Regions from separate parts of the Acidovorax carolinensis genome, predicted to be linked through region 1. Evidence: riboswitches for the same ligand, from Rfam matches in the RefSeq annotation. Region 1 holds a riboswitch; the other holds the start of a gene.
The links. Region 1 has a riboswitch for glycine ahead of gcvT (glycine cleavage system aminomethyltransferase GcvT). Riboswitches for the same ligand answer to the same signal wherever they lie in the genome.
Positions count from the first base shown of each region.

Region 2: linked by a shared signal. The riboswitch ahead of CBP34_RS17395 (D-amino acid dehydrogenase) and the one ahead of gcvT (glycine cleavage system aminomethyltransferase GcvT) in region 1 are both predicted to bind glycine.

Region 1 is NZ_CP021361.1:2,251,285-2,258,484, reverse strand. It holds gene CBP34_RS10480 (VTT domain-containing protein) at 1-290, shown strand, start outside; gene gcvP (aminomethyl-transferring glycine dehydrogenase) at 473-3,361, opposite strand; gene gcvH (glycine cleavage system protein GcvH) at 3,498-3,872, opposite strand; gene gcvT (glycine cleavage system aminomethyltransferase GcvT) at 3,943-5,079, opposite strand; glycine riboswitch at 5,124-5,245, opposite strand; glycine riboswitch at 5,259-5,366, opposite strand; gene CBP34_RS10460 (TRAP transporter large permease) at 5,373-6,650, opposite strand; gene CBP34_RS10455 (TRAP transporter small permease) at 6,647-7,141, opposite strand.
Region 2 is NZ_CP021361.1:3,698,129-3,705,328, forward strand. It holds gene CBP34_RS17380 (Bug family tripartite tricarboxylate transporter substrate binding protein) at 1-754, shown strand, start outside; gene CBP34_RS17385 (NAD(P)-binding domain-containing protein) at 764-2,284, shown strand; gene CBP34_RS17390 (peroxidase-related enzyme) at 2,281-3,393, shown strand; glycine riboswitch at 3,554-3,662, shown strand; gene CBP34_RS17395 (D-amino acid dehydrogenase) at 3,757-5,079, shown strand; partial or broken gene CBP34_RS17400 (FIST signal transduction protein) at 5,141-6,435, opposite strand; gene CBP34_RS17405 (PhaM family polyhydroxyalkanoate granule multifunctional regulatory protein) at 6,492-7,200, opposite strand, start outside.

The DNA of each region.
Region 1 (7,200 bases):
CGCCCGTGGTCGTGCTGGATGTGCGTGCCGTGGGTGCCGGGCTGGTCTTGAGCGAGGGCATTGCGGGCGCCCGGCGCATCGACATTGCCGCGCTGGAGCGCGATTGCCCCATGGACTGGCCCACCGATGCGCTCGTTGTCACCTACTGTGCCTGCCCTAACGATGCCTCAGCGGTGAAGGCGGCCCAGTCACTGAACAAGCGGGGCCGCAAGGCCCATGTGCTCAACGGCGGCATTGAAGGGTGGGTGCGGGCCGGGCTGCCGCTGGAAGCCGTCCAATCCGTCGACTGACCTGTTGCCACCAGCCAGTCGGCCTTGCTTCGCCGCCGATGTTGGGGCCAAGCTGGGTCTTTTGGGCCCAAAGGTAGAGACTGACAACAAAAAAGCCTCCGCACGGCCAGAAGGCTTTGCGGAGGCTGGGTGGCAGCCGCGTGGGCTGCTTTGAGGGTCTGAGCGGGCCCGGACGGCGGCGATCAGGCGTAGTCGCTCACCGGGATGCAGCTGCAATACAGGTTGCGGTCGCCATAGACGTTGTCCACGCGGCCCACGGGCGACCAATACTTGTTGCTGCGCAGGGCCGCCACCGGGTAGGCGGCTGCCTCGCGGGTGTAGGGGCGGGCCCATTCGCTGCCCAGCAGGCTCTCGGCGGTGTGCGGGGCGTTTTTCAGCGGGTTGTTGTCCTGCGGCCAGGCGCCGGCTTCGATCTGGCGGATTTCCTCGCGGATGGCGATCATCGCGTCGATGAAGCGGTCGATCTCGAACAGCGTTTCGCTCTCGGTGGGCTCCACCATCAGCGTGTTGGGCACGGGGAAGCTCAGCGTGGGGGCGTGGAAGCCGTAGTCGATCAGGCGCTTGGCCACGTCCTCGGCCATCACGCCGCTGGTGTCCTTCAGGCCGCGCAGGTCCAGGATGCATTCGTGCGCCACATGGCCGTTGGCGCTGGCGTACAGCGTGGGGTAGTGGTCCTTGAGGCGCGCGCTGATGTAGTTGGCCGAGAGGATGGCGGTTTCGGTGGCCGCTTGCAGGCCCTCGGCACCCATCATGCGGCAATACATCCAGCTGATGGGCAGCACGGCGGCATTGCCCAGGGGCGCAGCCGACACGGCACCCACGCCACCGGCCACGCCGGCCGTGGCATGGCCGGGCAGGTAGGGCACCAGATCGGCCACCACGCATACAGGGCCCACGCCGGGGCCGCCACCGCCGTGGGGGATGCAGAAGGTCTTGTGCAGGTTTAGGTGGCTCACGTCGCCGCCGAACTCGCCGGGCGCCGCCACGCCCACCAGGGCGTTCATGTTGGCGCCGTCCACATAGACGCGGCCGCCGTGCTGGTGCACCAGCGCGCACAGCTCTTTCACGCTGGTCTCGAACACGCCGTGCGTGCTGGGGTAGGTGATCATCACCGCGGCCAGGTTGGCGCTGTGCTGCTCGCACTTGGCCTGGAGGTCGGCCATGTCCACGTTGCCGTTTTCATCGCACTTGGTAACCACCACCTGCATGCCCACCATTTGCGCGCTGGCCGGGTTGGTGCCGTGCGCGCTGCTGGGGATCAGGCAGATGTTGCGGTGCGCATGGCCCTGGGCCTCGTGGTAGGCCTTGATGGCCAGCAGGCCCGCGTATTCGCCCTGGCTGCCGGCGTTGGGCTGCAGGCTGATGCCGGCGTAGCCCGTGGCCTGGCACAGCCAGGCGCGCAGTTGCTCATCGAGCAGGCGGTAGCCTTCGAGCTGGTCGGCGGGTGCGAACGGGTGCACGTTGGCAAACTCGGGCCAGGTGATGGGAATCATCTCGCTCGTGGCGTTGAGCTTCATGGTGCAAGAGCCCAGCGGAATCATGCTGCGGTCGAGCGCCAGGTCCTTGTCGGACAGCTGGCGGATGTAGCGCAGCATGCCGGTTTCACTGTGGTGGGTGTTGAACACCGGGTGCGTGAGGTAGCTGCTGGTGCGGCGCAGTTCGGTGGGGATCAACGGTTCCACGCCCTTCTCAAAGGCGTCAAACGTGGGCAGGGCCTGGCCGTCCTTGGCGAAGATCTTCCACAGCAGCTCGATGTCGGCGCGGGTGGTGGTCTCGTCCAGCGAGATGCACAGGTAATTTTCGAAGTAAATCCGCAGGTTTGCGCCCATGGATACAGCGCGAGCAGCTATTGATTTCGTAGCGCCATCGGTTTTGATCGACAGGGTGTCAAAACAGGCCTGCGGGCGCACGGGCGCTCCCAGTTGTTCCAGCCCCTTGGCCAGGATGGCGGTGTAGCTGGCCACGCGCTGGGCAATGCGCTTGAGGCCCTGGGGGCCGTGGTACACGGCGTACATGCTGGCAATCACGGCCGGCAGCACCTGCGCAGTGCAGATGTTGGACGTGGCCTTTTCGCGGCGGATGTGCTGCTCGCGCGTCTGCAATGCCAGGCGGTAGGCGGGCTTGCCATGCACGTCCACGCTCACGCCCACCAGGCGGCCGGGCAGCGAGCGCTTGAACTCGTCGCGGCAGGCCATGTAGGCGGCGTGCGGGCCGCCCGCGCCCATGGGCATGCCCAGGCGCTGGGTGGTACCCACCACAATGTCGGCGCCCCATTCGCCGGGCGGGGTGATCAGCGTGAGGGCCAGCAGGTCGGCGGCGGCGATGAAGGCGGCGTGCTTTGCATGAACTTTTGCAACGTCTGCAGCTAAGTCGTCGATGCGGCCACTGGTGGCGGGGTATTGGGCCAGCACGGCGAAATAGTCGCCGTTCAGCGCGGCATCCCACTCGGCGGCAGAGTTGGCCAACACTACATCGATGCCCAGGGGCTTGGCACGGGTCTGGATCACTTCGATGGTTTGCGGGTGGGCGTCTCCGGCCACCACAAACACATTGCTTTTGCTCTTGACCGAGCGCTTGGCCAGCGTCATGGCCTCGGCGGCAGCGGTGGCTTCGTCCAGCATGGACGCATTGGCGATCGGCATGGCCGTGAGGTCGCACACCATGGTCTGGAAGTTGACCAGCGCCTCCATGCGGCCTTGCGAAATCTCGGCCTGGTAGGGCGTGTAGGCCGTGTACCAGGCGGGGTTTTCCAGGATGTTGCGCAGGATGACGCCGGGGATGTGGGTGCCGTAGTAGCCCTGTCCGATGAAGCTCTTGAGCAGCTTGTTCTGCGATGCCATCGCCTTGAGCTCGGCCAGCGCCGCGCTTTCCGTGACCGGCAGCGGCAGGTCCATGGCGCGGCTGCGCGCGATGGAGCGCGGCACGATGGAGTCGATGAGGGCGCGGCGCGAGGCCTCGCCAATCACCGACAGCATGTGCGCTTCGTCGGCTGCGTCGATGCCGATGTGGCGGGGCAGGAATTCGGTGGCGTTTTCAAGCTCGCCGAGCGGCAAGGCAGATGGCATCAACATAGGGCAGGTTCTCTAACGGGAGGGTAGGGCGCCATGCGGATTTGGATTCAATCGGATAACCAGGCGGGAAGCCGCAGACAGTGCTGTAGCACGGCAAGGCGACCCACGACGTTAGCGGGTTGAAGGCAAATTCGCGTCAGGCGTTCTTGGCGAAATCGGCGTAGGTGGCTTCGTCCAGCAGCGCATCGAGCTGGCTCGCGTCGCTGAGCTTGACCTTGAAGAACCAGCCGGTGTTGAGCGGGTCGGAGTTGGCCAGCGAGGGGTCGGCGCGCAGGGCCTCGTTGACTTCGACCACTTCGCCGGAGACCGGCATGTACACGTCGGCGGCGGCCTTGACCGACTCGACCACGCCGGCCACGTCGCCCTGGGCAAACGTGGTGCCCACGGCGGGCAGGTCCACAAACACCACGTCACCCAGCGCGTCCTGGGCGTGCACGGTGATGCCGACCACGGCCGCATTGGCGTCGGCGGCGTTGATCCATTCGTGGTCTTTGGAAAATTTGATCGTCATGGGAAAGCTCCTGGAAAAAAAGGAAGGAATCCGGAATGTAGCCGGGCCCTGCGGCGGCGGCGTGGGGTAATTAGCCGCGGTAGTAGTTCGTGGGCACAAAGGGCATGGCGCTCACTTCCATGGGCACGGCCTTGCCGCGCACGATGGCGTTGACGCGCGTGCCCAGGGCGGCATGGGCGGGCAGCACATAGCCCATGGCCACGGGTTTGTCGATGGTGGGGCCCAGCAGGCCGCTGGTGACCTCGCCGATCTTCTGGCCATCCAGGCTTTGCAGCTCGGTGTGCTCGCGCACGGGCACGCGCTCCAGCGCGATCAGGCCCACGCGCTTGCGCGTCAGGCTGGCCGGGTTGTCGAGCTGCGCCAGCACCTTGTCGGCGCCCGGGAAACCGCCTGCGCGGGCGCCACCGGTGCGGCGCACCTTTTGCATGGCCCAGCCAATGGCCGCTTCCACAGGGGAGGTGGTGGTGTCGATGTCGTTGCCATACAGGCACAGGCCGGCTTCCAGGCGCAGCGAGTTGCGCGCGCCCAGGCCGATGGGCTTGACTTCGGGCTGGGCCAGCAGCGCACGCGCCAGCGTGTCGGCCTGCGCGGCGGGCACGGAGATTTCAAAGCCATCCTCGCCGGTGTAGCCGCTGCGCGTCACAAAGCAGTCGCAGCCCGCGATGGCGTAGTTGCCGCCGGTCATGAACACCAGCTTTTCAACGCCCGGCGCCAGGCGCGACAGGGCGGTGACGGCCTGGGGGCCCTGCAGCGCCAGCAGGGCATGGTCGGGCATGGGGAGGACTTCGCAACGCTGGCCGATGCGGGCCTGGATGTGCGCGATGTCGCCCACCTTGCAGGCGCCGTTGACGATCACGAAGATTTCGTTTTGCGCAACACGAAAGAACATCAGGTCGTCGATGATGCCGCCCGCGTCGTTGAGCAGCAGGCCGTAGCGCTGCTTGCCCACGGGCAGGTCGATCACGTCCACGGGCATCAGGCTCTCGAACGCGGCAGCGGCATCGGGGCCGACCAGTTTGAGCTGGCCCATGTGGGACACATCGAACAGGCCGGCGGCCTGGCGCGTGTGCTGGTGCTCGGCCATCAGGCCCGCGGGGTACTGCACGGGCATGGAGTAGCCGGCAAACGGCACCATGCGGGCGCCCAGCTCGATGTGCAGGGCGTTCAGGGGCGTATTGAGCAGGGGGGCGGCGGCAGGTGCGGACATGAAAGCTCCAGGGCAAATGGGGGTCGCGGCACATGTGCCACGGGATTTGCCCTGCTGTCCGCTTTACCTGAGAGATTCACCGCAACACCCTGGCTGGCTGCGCGGTTTGCTCCTTCGGTGGATGGCCTTCGCATGGTGCGGGCCATCTCTCTCCAGCAAGGGAACGCCCGCATCACTGCGGGCGGTTGCCAGTCCTTTTGCCTGAGCGTTCGGGTGTTCCTGCGCCTTCGGCGGTGCCGCGCATCCTCTCTTGCAAGGGACGGGGCACTCTCTCCTGACGGGCACGATTGTACTTACTTCGCGTACACCAGATCGCGCAGCGCCAGCGAAATCCATGGCACATAGGTGATGACCATCAGGCACACCAGGATCACCCCCACGAACGGCAGCAGGTGCTTGATGATGCGGTCCAGCGATATGCGCGCCACCGTGCAGGCGGCAAACAGGTTCACGCCAAAGGGCGGCGTGATCATGCCCAGTGCGAGGTTCACCACCATGATCAGGCCGAAGTGCACCGGGTCCACGCCGAAGTGCATTGCCACGGGCGCCAGGATGGGCGCCAGCACGATGATGGCCGCGCTGGTCTCGATGAACATGCCGATGATGAACAGCGCCGCGTTCACACCCAGCAGGAACAGGGTGGGGGATTGCAACACCGCCTCCAGCCAGCGGCCAATGGCATCCGGCACGCCGGCGCGCGTGATGAGGAAGGCAAACAACCCGGCGTTGGCGATGATGAACATGATTACCGCCGACGAGATGGCCGACTTGCGCAGGATGGCGAACAGGTCCTTGACCTTGATTTCGCGGTAGATCACCACGCCCACCACCAGCGCGTAGAACACGGCCACGGCCGAGGCCTCGGTGGGGGTGAAGATGCCGCCGTAGATGCCGCCCAGAATGATCACAGGCATGAACAATGCCCAGCCGGCCTGCAGCGTGGCGCGGCCAAAGGGCATGCGGCCATCGCCATCGTTCTTGCCCCAGCCCTTGTATTTGCAGTAGGCCCAGACAAACAGCATCAGCGCGCCACTGATCAAGAGGCCCGGGCCAAAGCCGGCGATGAACAGCTCACCAATCGACACCTCGGCGCTCACGCCGTACAGGATCATGGGAATGGAGGGCGGAATGATCACGCCCAACTCGGCACTGGTGGCCTGCAGCGCCGCGGCATAGCTGGTGGGGTAGCCATGTTTGATGAGCGCAGGGATCAAAATGGCGCCAATGGCAAAAGTGGTGGCCACCGACGAGCCCGACACCGCCGCAAAGATCATGCAGGTGAGCACGCAGGTCATGGGCAGGCCGCCCTGCACGCCGCCGACGATGCTCTTGGCAAACTCGACCAGCCGGCGCGAGATGCCGCCGGTTTCCATCAGGTTGCCCGCCAAGATGAAAAACGGAATGGCGGCCAGTGGAAACTTGTTGATCGAGGCGAACATCTCTTTCACCGCGATCAGCATGTTGGCGTTGGCCACCTGGATGCCCAGGATGGAGGCCAGCCCGATCGACACGGCCACGGAGACGGTGAGTGCAAAGCACAGCACCATGGTGGAGATCATTACTGGCGTCATTGCGCGGTCTCCAGTTCCATGCGCTGGGGATCGATCAGGTTGCCGATGATTCCCACCACGCAGAACAATCCGCCCACGGGCATGGCGAGATACGCCCAGAACATCGACACCGACTCCAGCCCGGCCATGCTCTGCACGCCGCCGCGCTGCGCGTAGTCCCAGCCCCACCAGATGATCACGCCGATCAATGCCAGCGCGGCCAGGCATACCACCCAGTCGAGCACGCGGCGAACGCGCGGCGGGCTCCAGCGGTAGAGCACGTCCACGCTCACCATCGCCCCCTGGCGAAACGCGGCTGGAATGGCCAGAAACACCATCCAGATCAGGCTGAAGCGGATCAGCACCTCGGTCCACTCGGCGGGCTGCTCGAACACGAAGCGCATCAGGATCTGGAACATACCCAGCGCTGAGGCCAGGGCCAGCATGGCGCAGGCGCCGAGCATGGCCAACCTGGTGCACCAGCGCTCAAAGGAAAGAAAGATGTTTTTCATGGGCGGCACGGGCCGGACAACAGAATGTATGAATAAAAACGCCCGTTGGCGATTTGCCG
Region 2 (7,200 bases), 1.4 Mb from region 1:
ATACGTGGCCCGCGCCAAGCCCGATGGCTACACGCTGGCCTTCGGCACGGCGGCCACGCATGGCAGCAATGCGGCGCTCTACAAGAAACTGCCGTTCGATGTGGAAGACGACTTCGTGCCCGTGGCGCCGCTGATCGATGTCTCCAACGTGCTGACCATCAACCCCGCCGTCATCGACGTGAAGACGCTCAAGGAGTTCGTGGAACTGGTCAAGGCCAACCCGGGCAAGTACAACTTTGCCTCCACCGGCAACGGCGCCGGCACCCACATGGCCTTTGCCGAGTTCAATGCCCGCTTGGGCCTGAACATGGTGCATGTGCCCTACAAGGGCGGCCCCGAGGCCATTGCATCGGTGCTGCGCGGCGAAACCTGCTGCATCATGAACCAGGTGCAGACCGTGCTGGCGCACTACAAGGCCGACAAGGTGCGGCTGCTCGGCGTCACCACCGCCAAGCCGGTGAACGCGGTCAAGGAGGTGCCCACCATCGCCTCCAGCGGCCTGCCGGGCACCAAGGGTTTTGACAGCTCGATCTGGTTCGGCATCTTTGCGCCCAAGGGCACGGATGCAGCCATTGTGAAAAAGCTCAACACCGCCCTGCGCGAAGTGCTGGAACTGCCCGAGGTGCGCACGCGCTTCGAATCCAATGGCAACACCGTGCGCCTGGAAACGCCCGAGCAGTTTCGCAAGACGGTGCACACCGACCGCGCCAAGTGGACCCAGGTGGTGAAGGACGCCAAAATCAGCATCGACTGACGCGGCACCATGTCCACCACCCAATCGCACACACCCACCGGTCTGGCCGCGCTGGAGCAGCGCCTGGAGCACGACCTGCTCACGCTCAACTGGCGCGCCCGCGCCTGGGTTGCGCCGCGCAGCCACGCGGGCCAGCCGGTGCACGATGTGCTCATCATCGGCGCCGGGCAGGCAGGCCTGGCAGCCAGCATGGCGCTGGCGCAGCAGGGCATTGCCGCCGTGCTGCTCGACCGCGCAGCGCGCGACCTGGAAGGCCCCTGGGCCACCACCGCGCGCATGGAAACCCTGCGCTCACCCAAGGAGCTGACCGGCCCTGCCCTGGGCCTGCCCTCGCTCACCTTCCGTGCCTGGTTCGAGGCGCAATGGGGCGATGCGGCCTGGGAGGCACTGGACAAGATTCCGCGCCTGCAGTGGATGGACTACCTGCGCTGGTACCGCCGCGTCACGCAGGCCGATGTGCGCAACGGCCATGCCGTGACGGCCGTGCGCCCGCGCGGCGATGGCCAGGTCGAGGTGGATGTATCGGTTTCCGGCGCGCCCGGCACCACCTGGTTGGCCCGCCGCGTGGTGCTGGCCACGGGCCGCGACGGTCTGGGCGGCCCGCAGATTCCGGCCTTCATGCAGGGCGTGGAGCGCAGCCGCTGGGCGCATTCGTCCGACATGCTGGACTACGAGCGCCTGCGCGGCCTGCGCGTGGGTGTGATCGGCGTGGGCTCGTCGGCCATGGACAGCGCGGGCACGGCGCTGGAGTGCGGCGCCGCCAGCGTGGACCTGATCGCGCGGCGCAGCGAAATGCCACGCATCAACAAGTCCAAGGGCTCGGGCGTGCCCGGCCTCACCCAGGGCCATGCCGACCTGCCCGATGCCTGGAAATGGCGCATCCGCCACTACATCAATGCGCAGCAGGTGCCGCCGCCGCAAGGCAGCACGCTGCGCGTGTCGCGCCACCCCAACGCGTTCTTTCACTTCGACTGCGCCGTGCAGTCGGTGCGCGCACAGGGCGCGGGCCTGCAGGTGGCCACCACGCAAGGCGTTTTCGCGTTCGACTTCCTCATTCTGGCCACGGGCTTTGAGATCAACTGGGCGCGCAAGCCCGAATTCGCCGCCTTTGCGGGCCAGGTGCGCACCTGGGGCCAGCGCTACCAGCCGCCACTGGGCGATGAAGACCGCGAGCTGAGCGACTCGCCCGACCTGGGGCCGGTGTTCGAGTTCCAGCCCACCGCGCCCGGCGCCTGCCCGGGGCTGGAGCGCATCCACTGCTTTTGCTACCCGGCAGCGCTGTCGCACGGCACGGTGTCGGGCGACATCCCGGCCATCAGCGATGGCGCGCGCCGTCTGGCCACCGGTCTGGCCAGCCTGTTCTACCGCGACGATGTGGAACACCACTTTGCCACCCTGCAGGCCTACGCCGAGCCCGAACTGACGGGCGAGGAATGGACGCCCGCCCACACGCCCAGCCGCGTGCTGCCAGGCACCGGGCCCCACACCACCACCCCGGGTGCTGCAACCCACCCACAAGAAAACACATGACCACCGACACCATCGCCACCCTCATCCCGGCAACGGCGCATGTGCAGGCCGCGCGTGTGCAGCGCGCCAAGGCCATCACCGCCACACAGATTTGCGAAGACCTGCTGCTGACGCCCGCATTGCCGGACACCGGCCTGACTCTGGCCGAGCGCGTGGGCGTGGCGCAGGCCGTGGCGCGGGTCAGCGGCCTGCCCGCGCTGGCAGCGCACTACGCCGCCCGCGCGCAGCACCCTGCGGCACCCGCCGAGACTGCGCGCTGGCAAGCCATCGCGCACTTCACGCAGCTTCTGGCCACCAACCCCGCAGCGGCCGACCGCCAGGCCTTGCAGGCGCTGCAGCAGGCGGGCCTGCCCACGGGCGATGTGGTGCTGCTGGCGCAGCTGATCGGCTTTGCGGCCTACCAGGCCCGCGTGCTGGCCGGTGTGGGTGCGCTGGCGGCGCTGGGCGCAGCAGGCGGCGCACCCGCGCAAGCGGCCTCGCCTGCAGCGCCCGAGGCACCCTTCGTTCACCCGGCCAACCTGCCCGCCCCCGGCGAGCCGCTGCGCCTGAACGGCTACACCAGCGAAACCCTGGGCTGGAGCGCCTGGTTGCCCGTGCTGGACCCGGCCACCGCCACGCCCGAACAAAACGCCGTGCTGGACGCCAGCCACCCCAAGGCCCGCAGTTCGGACTTCTACCTGCTGCTGGCGCACCAGCCGCGCGTACTGGCCGAGCGCTCCGAGGCCTTCAACGCCATCATGTACGCGCCCGGCGGCCTGCCGCGGGCCGAGCGCGAGATCGCCACCACCGTGGTCTCGCGCATCAACGGCTGTGTGTACTGCGCGTCCGTCCACGCCCAGCGCTTTGAGCAACTGGCCAAGCGCAACGATGTGATTGCGCAGATCTTCACCGACCCCGACACCGCCGGCACCAACGCGCGCGAGCGCGCCATTGCGCACGCCAGCGCCGTCCTCACGCGCGCGCCCGGCGCCGTGGGAGCAGCGGATCTGGCGCCGCTGCGTGCAGCCGGCCTGTCCGACCTGGAGATCCTCGACACCGTGCACGCGGCGGCGCTTTTTGCCTGGGCCAACCGGCTGATGCTGAACCTCGGCGAAGCCGTGCATCCGTAACCCGGGTTCCATTAGCAGGGATCACCATCCATAAGCGCACCGCGGGCGCGGCAGCGGCGCGAGAATGACTCCCGCAGGAGAGCACGGCGGCCCGCAAGGGCGCCGCTGCACCGAAGGCGCAAACTCCCATACACGCTCAGGTCCCGTACTGCACCATTCATCAAAGCCGTCTGGAGAGCCGCCACCACCGTGGCGCACCGAAGGAGCAAACCGCGCGCCAGTTGGGCGGCGCGGTGAATCTCTCAGGTACCAAGGACAGGGGGAGCGGCAGCTTGGCGGACGCGCGCCATTCGATTGCTATTTAAAAAATAGCTATCAACGCACGTTCATTAAGCGCCAGAGCCCAGAAAGGCTTTAGAAATCATGCGCGTGATCGTTTTGGGCGCCGGCTTGCTCGGCGTGACTTCGGCTTATTTCCTGCAACAGCTTGGCCATGAGGTCACCGTCATCGACCGCCAGGGCGCGCCCGGCGCCGAAACCAGCTTTGCCAACGGCGGGCAGATTTCGGTGAGCCACGCCGAGCCCTGGGCCAACCCCAGCGCGCCGCTGAAGGTGCTGCAGTGGCTGGGCCAGGAAGATGCGCCACTGCTGTTTCGCATCCGCGCCGACATGCGCCAGTGGCTGTGGGGTCTGTCGTTCCTGCGCAACTGCACCCCGGCGCGCACGCGCCACAACATCGAGCAGATCGTGCGCCTGGGCACCTACAGCCGCGACACGTTGCAGCAGCTGCGCGCGGCCACCGGCATTGCATACGACCAGCGCACGCAGGGCATCCTGCACTTCTATACCAACGCCAAGGAGTTCGACGGCGCCCTGACCCCCGCGGAGCAGATGCGCGCGCTGGGCTGCGAGCGCCAGGTGATCAGCGCCGACGAAGCCGTGCGCATCGAGCCCGCCCTCGCCCACATCCGCCCGCAGCTGGCCGGCGCTACCTTTACGGCCGAAGACGAATCGGGTGATGCCAACCAGTTCACCCGCGAGCTGGCCAAGCTCTGCGAGGCAGCCGGCGTACAGTTCCGCATGGGGCACCACATCACGGCGCTGCGCGAGGTGGGTGATGCCATCGACCATGTAGAGGTGACCAACGCCGAGGGCCGCTTCGAGCGCGTGCGTGGCGATGCCTTCGTGCTGGCCATGGGCTCGTTCAGCCCGCTGCTGGCGCAGCCGCTGGGCATTCGCCTGCCCATCTATCCGGCCAAGGGCTATTCGGTGACCATGCCGGTCAAGGACGCCCGCATGGCGCACCAGGTGAGCCTGACGGACGACGAGTTCAAGCTCGTGTTCTCGCGCTACACCAGCGAGCGTGGCGGGGACCGTTTGCGCATCGCCGGTACGGCCGAACTCAACGGCTACGACCGCAACCTCAACCAGGTGCGCTGCGACGCCATCGTGCGCCGCGTGGAGCAGCTCTTCCCCGGCGCGGGCGACGCGAGCCAGGCCCAGTTCTGGACCGGCCTGCGCCCGGCCACGCCCAGCAACGTGCCGCTGATCGGCAAAACCAAAGTGGGCAACCTGTTCCTCAACACCGGCCACGGCACGCTGGGCTGGACACACGCCTGCGGCTCGGGTAAATCGATTGCGCGCATCGTGAGCGGCCTGGCGCCCGAGCTGGACTTTGCGTTCACCGGCATGCCGCGCCACACGCCATCCGGATTGCTGCCCGTCGCCAGCACGCACAAGGCCTGAACAGCAGGGCCCAGGCGGGCGCCGCCGCGCGGCCCGCCCCACGCCGCGCGGCCGCCTGCGTTCAGATGAACACCGTCAGCACGCCGGTATAGCCGTACAGGTGGTGGTGCGCGATTTCGCCGCCCGCGAAAAATCCCACCAAAGGCACATCACCCAGCGCATGCCGCACGATTTGCAGCTCGGCACTCGGCCCGCCAAAGTGCGGGCCGCCACGGCCGGAGCAGCTCACGTAGATGGCGCCCCGGATGGGCCGGGCCGGTGTGCTGCCGCCGGCAGCCCCACGCTACCAGGCGCCGGGCGCCGATCCCCCTGCGCTGCGCTGGCCAGCGGTGCCGGCTCCAGCGCTTCGGGCGACAGTTCTTCGCGGATTTCGGCGCAGATGCGCATCAGGTCGGCGCGGGCTGCAGCCACGTTGCGCTGGCAAAACGCCAGGTGCATGCCTGGCTCGACATGGTCGGCCAGCGCCACACCCCGGCGCGCGCCATCGAGACCCACGATATGGCGGACACGCGTGTCGGTACCAAAGTGGCCGGTGCGCTGCGCCCCCTGGGGCTGTTCGCCGGCATCCACCAGGCCCGCCAGCGTGGCCCGCACCTTGCGCAGCGCCGCCTGCGCATCGCCGTCCAGCGATACATCGAGCGTGGACAACAGCACGTCGAGCGCGGGTTCGCCATCGAGCTGCAGCACCACGTTCTCGTGCGCGGCGGTGACGGTGTGCAGGCGTCCCACCGGCTGGCATCCCTGCGTGACCCGTGACAGCAGCGCCACGCCGGGCCCAAATGCCACGCCCGACAGGCCACCGTCAAACACACCACCCGCCGCCCCGTGACCCGCGATGTTGCCATTGCCGCCCACGGCAAACTGCACGCTGGCACCGCGGCTGGCGCTGAGCCCGCCAAACAGGTAACCCGTGGTGGTGCGCGCGGCCATTTCCTCCAGTAGCTCCGCCAGTTCGGCGGTGTGGCCATCGGCGTGCACGAGTGCGGTGTAGGCCTCGAACCCACTGGCCGGGTTGCGCGGCAACGGTGCCACGCCCGAGAACACGCGGTACTGGTCGGCCGGGATGTCCAGCAGCATCAGCGACAGCGCGGGCTCGTCAAAATACTCGGCGTTGTTGGCCGATACGCCCACGCCCACGGTGCCGCTCCAGTCGGTCACTTCGGGCAGCTCGCCGCTCAGGTAGTCGAACAGCGCCTGCGCCTCGCCCGCGTAGTGGTCGGTGATGTAGAGCAGGCCCAGCGTGGGAGCGGACGCGTACTCGGGCAGCGCCATCTGGGCGCGCAACTGCGCCAGTACCAGAGCGGCGGCCATGCGCCATTGGGGGTGGGTGGCATGGCCGGTGGGAAATAGTTTCATGGTGTGATCTCACAGGCTGTGGCGGACGCAGGTTGCAGCACCGCCAGGCCAGACCCTCAGCCTGCTGGCTTGCGCGGTGCGCGGCGGACCGTGGCTTTCTTGGCGGCAGGCTTGGCCGCAGATTTGGTGGACGCCTTCTTGGCGGCAGGCTTTTTGGCAGCGGCTGTCTTGGCCGCGCCGGCGGCGGTGCGCTGAGCTCCCTGCACCGCCTGCATGCCCTTGGCGGCAAACTGGCTGGCCATGTCGGTAGCCGTCTTGATGGCCTCGGTGGCCATGGTCTTGGTGGTGTCGATGGCAGCGGTCTGCTTGGCGGCGTCTTTCAGCGCGTTGGCCGCGATCTGCTGGAACTGGCTGGTCAGCGCGCCCCACCATTGCATGGGGTCCACCACGCTGGCTTCGGGCGCCTTGGGGGCCTGGTCGCCGTCGGCCGCCGCGGGCTTGGCCGGTTCTGCGGGTTGCGGCGCAGCGGCAGCCGGCGCGGGGGTGGCTGGTGCGGTTGCCGCAGACCGGCCGGCAAAGCTTTCAGCCGCCTTGTCCAGGCTGCTCTTGACGGTGTCGGCCGCCTTGAGCTTGAAAGCGTTGGCCACGTCACCCATGCTGAAGTTCATGCCCTTGAGCGTGGCCAGCGTCATCTTCTGCACCTCCAGCGCCTGAACGGTGGCGGTCAGGGCGCGCGAGTTCTGCTCCAGCCAGAACTGCACGGCCTTGAGTTCGTCGATGCGCTTTTCCAGCTCTTCGACACTGAGGGTGGGCGCCACCCAGTTC